One region of the Cytobacillus sp. ABV4_503 genome, then DNA from elsewhere that is predicted to be linked to it. Evidence: riboswitches for the same ligand, from Rfam matches in the RefSeq annotation. Region 1 holds a riboswitch; the other holds the start of a gene.
The links. Region 1 has a riboswitch for FMN ahead of ribD (bifunctional diaminohydroxyphosphoribosylaminopyrimidine deaminase/5-amino-6-(5-phosphoribosylamino)uracil reductase RibD). Riboswitches for the same ligand answer to the same signal wherever they lie in the genome.
Positions count from the first base shown of each region.

Region 1 (2,399 bases):
TGACCTTTACAATTCCTATGGATGTAAAAGGCGAGGCAGGTTCTGACTATAATATAATGGCCTATCCTACAAGCTATTTTATTGATTCAGATGGTGTTATTAGAGAAAAAGTTTTGGGAGCTTTAAATGAAGAGTATATGGAGAAGGAGATCAAAAAGCTTCCATAAATAAAACCGGAGAGCCATTGTTAGCTCTCCGGTTTTATTTCTTTAATCATATTCTGGTGCAGCCGATTAACGATTACTCTTTTTCGATATAGCATAATGCCTGCTTCTGCAATATCATTTACGGCTGAGCGATTAATGAAAGCTCCAAACAGCAGTCCGGCTATCGGGATCATTTGGAAAAGTTTTTTCCAGCCAATTTGGTCCCTGTAAGAAAACACAACTTCTCTCCATCCCTGAAGCTCGGAAACGACTTCCCTTTTTGGTCCTTCTTCTATAGATCCAAACATGGATAGCTGCTGCAGAATGGCTTTTTTTCCTACAATGTCACTGGAAACAAATTGCAGAATTTTTACGATGAACATCCTTTCATTTTTATCAGCTGGATCAAAGCCATAGCAAATCGCGATATCCTGCAGTGTTTTTAGTTGAATGCCAAGGAGAAGCGGGATATCAATGGTCAGGGTGAAAATCCCTCCGACCCCAGTACTCGCACCTTGCAATGCAGCGGTTCTTTTTCGGTTTGAGCTTAGCTTTTCGGCGGCTTCATCCATCTTTGATATGGGCAGGGCCACTACATCCTGCAGTGTATGAATATTTTGTTCGGGATAATAATTCTTTAACGCTGAAGCTGAGCTTAAATATCTTCCTCCTGATTGAATATATGTGCCAAGCTCATCAAGAATCACTCCAACCTTTTTTTGTATGAACTCCGGTGTGAATCTATCAATAAGCTTAAAAGGGAGTCTGCCCAGCTTCTCCCAAAACCATAAATCACCTTGGTCTTTTTCCCATTCTTCACATTTTCTTAATTCATTTATTAAATGTTCTCTTGGTTCAATCATATTTTAAAGTCCTCTCCTTCTTCAATAATTACTATACGGCAGTTTAAAGCAAAAGTTTCAATTCTTTCACAAACAATTCTCTTTGTATATTCCTACTATTCATGGTAAGATTCTTATAATAGAATAGGATTTCCTTCGGGGCAGGGTGAAATTCCCAACCGGCGGTGATGAGGGTACGCCCTCTTAGTCCGTGACCCGGTTTTATAAGTAGAGATGCAAGGTGCATGCGCTTTTCAAAAAGATAAGTTTGCATTAATTCTGAAGCTAGATAAGTGTCTAGCTCCAGGCGCCATCGGCTTTTCTTATGAAAACGGTGGATTTGGTGAAACTCCAAAGCCGACAGTGAAAGTCTGGATGGGAGAAGGAATGATTATAGTGCTGCGTTCAAAAAAAATTTTTTTAAACGCTTATTTCGTCATGTGATTTTGCCCCGTTTCACCTAGCTGGTGTACGGGGTTTTGCCGTTTCATACTTAATTTGGAGAAATAGTAAGGGAAGGAGGATTCAGATAATTTGAACCATCAGGAATATATGAAGTTAGCCATCAGTCTGGCAGCGGCCGCGAAAGGCCAAACCAGCCCTAACCCGCAGGTGGGTGCGGTTGTTGTAAAAAATGGTGAAATTCTGGGGATGGGTGCTCACCTGAAAGCAGGAACTCCCCATGCTGAAGTCCATGCGATTGCTGCAGCTGGCGATAAGGCTAAAGGCGCTGATATTTATGTCACTCTTGAGCCATGCAGCCATTTTGGAAGGACTCCGCCATGCGCAGACTTAATCATTAATTCAGGAATTAATAGGGTTTTTATTGCTTCTGAGGATCCAAATCCTCTTGTTTCCGGCAAAGGAATTGAAAGGATGCAGGATGCCGGGATTGAAGTAGTGACCGGCATATTGAGGGAGGAAGCAGATGCCCTAAATGAACCATTTTTTCATTTTATAAAAACAAAGACACCATATGTAACCATTAAAGCAGCCTCATCGTTTGATGGGAAAACAGCTGCAAAAACCGGTGACAGCAAATGGATTACCTCTCCAGAATCCAGGCAGGATGTACATCGGCTACGGCATGAACATGACGCGATACTTACAGGTATAAATACGATCATTCACGATAATCCTCTTTTAACCGCCAGGCTGCCCCAAGGCGGAAAAAATCCCATTCGAGTTATATTAGATACAAATCTCAGAATTCCGGCTGACGCAAAAGTCATTCGAGATCAGTCTGTAAAGACCATAATCTTTACCGGCAGAGAAATAGATCGGTCAAAGGCAGAAGAGATAAAGAAGTATGGTGCTGAAATTTTTTCTTTTCCTGCTAATGAGGTGCCGATTAAAGAAGTTTTAAAAAATTTAGGTGAAAGAAATATCATGACTTTATTTGTTGAAGGCG
Region 1 is NZ_JBSWTH010000001.1:3,205,268-3,207,666, reverse strand. It holds gene ACXAD1_RS16030 (TlpA disulfide reductase family protein) at 1-167, shown strand, start outside; gene ACXAD1_RS16025 (EcsC family protein) at 188-1,009, opposite strand; FMN riboswitch at 1,137-1,379, shown strand; gene ribD (bifunctional diaminohydroxyphosphoribosylaminopyrimidine deaminase/5-amino-6-(5-phosphoribosylamino)uracil reductase RibD) at 1,523-2,399, shown strand, end outside.

Region 2 (2,399 bases), 230 kb from region 1:
ACAACTGCAGAAGCAATCAAAGACTTAAATAATGCTGATTCAGATGTAATAAAAATTGGACAAATTCTAATCATTCGCAAAAAATAGAATAGAAATGATTGCACCGCTTTACTCCCTTAAAGTATAATGGGTAAAAAACTGGGGGAGTTTGAAAAATGCTTACAGACTATCATAATCATCTCGAAAATGGCACGTTGAGCCTGGATTACTTAAAAAAATTCACAGATGCTGCAGTTCAGAAAGGGATTGAATCTTTTGGAATTTCAGAGCATGCATATCATTTCTACCAGACAGCAGACATCCTGCAGAATCCATGGGTAAACGAGAGGCGTTTTTATGATATGAAAGACTATGTGAATGTTTTTCATGAAGCTTGGAGCAATGACATAGATGTGAAGATGTCGATCGAAATGGACTACACACCAGGCAAACATGGTGAAATGGAGAAGTTTATCAATAGTTATTCGTTTGACTATGTAATCGGATCCATTCATTGGGTTGGAGATTTCGGTATAGACCTGGCTGAATTTAGAAAAGAATGGGATAAACGGGATCTATATGAAGTATATCGAAAATATTTTGATCAGGTGGTTACTCTGGCTCAGTCAAATTTATTCGATATTGTTGGCCATTTAGACCTCGTGAAAATTTTTAAATATGTTCCACAGGACGAAGAATTTTTGCTGGAGCAATATGATCGTGCAGCCAATGCGCTGGCAGAATCCAAGACATGTGTTGAAATTAGCACGGCTGGTCTGAGAAAACCAGTGGGGGAACTATACCCGGACAAACGTCTTCTTCAGAAATGCCATGAAAAAAATATCCCGATTGTTTTATCGTCTGATGCGCACTTTCCTGAACATGTAGGTGCAGATTTTGAAAAGGCAATTGACCTTGCAAAAGAAGTGGGGTATCAGTCCATCATGACCTTCTCAAAAGGAGAAAGAAAGGAATATCCGCTTGGATAATATATAAAGGATGGCTTATTGCCGTCTTTTTTTGTTATATCTAAAAAAACTGAAAGGGTTTTGGCATGGATCTAAACCTGACAGGTGAACATATCCCTTCACAGAATAACTTTTTTTCAGTATAATGAATCTGTATAAATAATACGGTCTATCTTCGGGGCAGGGTGAAATTCCCGACCGGCGGTGATGGGTCAATATTGACTCTAAGCCCGCGAGCCTTAGAGCAGAGTTTTTGAATAAAAAGCTCTGGAGTTTATTTGGGCAGGATTTGGTGCAATTCCAAAGCCGACAGTACAGTCTGGATGGGAGAAGATGGAGGTTCTGCAGACGTTCAAAAAATGCAGGTTTTGAACGTTATTAAGCGTGCCTTTGCAACTATCCCTCAAGTTATATTAGCTTGAGGGTTATTTATTGCGAAGACTATTGCTTAGCTGAACCTTTCTTCTTTAGGAGAGATAGTCCTAAAAAGGAGAGAGGAACTTGAAAAAACTTAATATCAAATCTATGGTTGCTATTGGAATGCTAAGCAGCATCTCTTACGTATTAATGCTGCTCAATTTCCCAATCCCGCCGTTTCCGCAATTTCTGATGATTGACTTCAGCGATATTCCTGCATTAATCGCAGCGTTAATCTTTGGTCCAGCAGCAGGGATCTTAGTGGAACTTATTAAGAATATTCTTGATTACTTCATGACAGGGAGTGCAACAGGTGTTCCTGTTGGGCATATTGCAAACTTTGCCGCAGGCATTTTGTTCGTCCTGCCGACCTATTATGTGTACAGCAAGCTGAAAACAAAAAAGGGCATGACGTTTGGGCTTGTAATCGGCACAATGGTTATGGCTGTCATTATGAGTGTGCTGAATTACCTTGTAATTCTGCCGGCATATACATTCTTCCTTAACTTCCCTGCAATGTCAGCGCCTGAAATGAGAACAATGATTGTGACAGGGATTTTGCCATTCAACATTTTAAAAGGTTTAATCATTTCATTTGTTTTCATGCTTATTTTTACACGCATGAGAACTTGGGTGGAAAAGCAGGCTGTTATTAAAAGCGCAGCTTAATACTATATAAGTTTATAGCAGCGGCAAATGTGCCGCTGCTTTTCTGTTCATGCATGCAATGTTAACAAAAAAACTCCCTTTCATGATGAAAGGGAGCAGCAGCTTAACAAAGGTTAGAGTATGGTTGAGGATTATTCGTATTTAAGCGGGTCGCCATCAAAAGCATCATCAGCTACTTTGATTGAATCGGTCGGGCAGCCTTCGAATGCATCCATCATATCATCAACTAATACATCAGGAATTTCAACGATACCCTGGTTATCATCAAGGGTAACGAAAGCGATGCCTTCATCATCATAATCATAAATGTCCGGTGCAGCTGCGCCGCAAGCTCCACATGCAATGCATGTTTCTTTGTCAACAATT
Region 2 is NZ_JBSWTH010000001.1:3,431,992-3,434,390, reverse strand. It holds gene ACXAD1_RS17265 (M23 family metallopeptidase) at 1-87, shown strand, start outside; gene ACXAD1_RS17260 (histidinol-phosphatase) at 156-968, shown strand; FMN riboswitch at 1,115-1,286, shown strand; gene ACXAD1_RS17255 (ECF transporter S component) at 1,449-2,033, shown strand; gene ACXAD1_RS17250 (ferredoxin) at 2,165-2,399, opposite strand, start outside.
Region 2: another riboswitch for FMN. It lies ahead of ACXAD1_RS17255 (ECF transporter S component); the one in region 1 lies ahead of ribD (bifunctional diaminohydroxyphosphoribosylaminopyrimidine deaminase/5-amino-6-(5-phosphoribosylamino)uracil reductase RibD).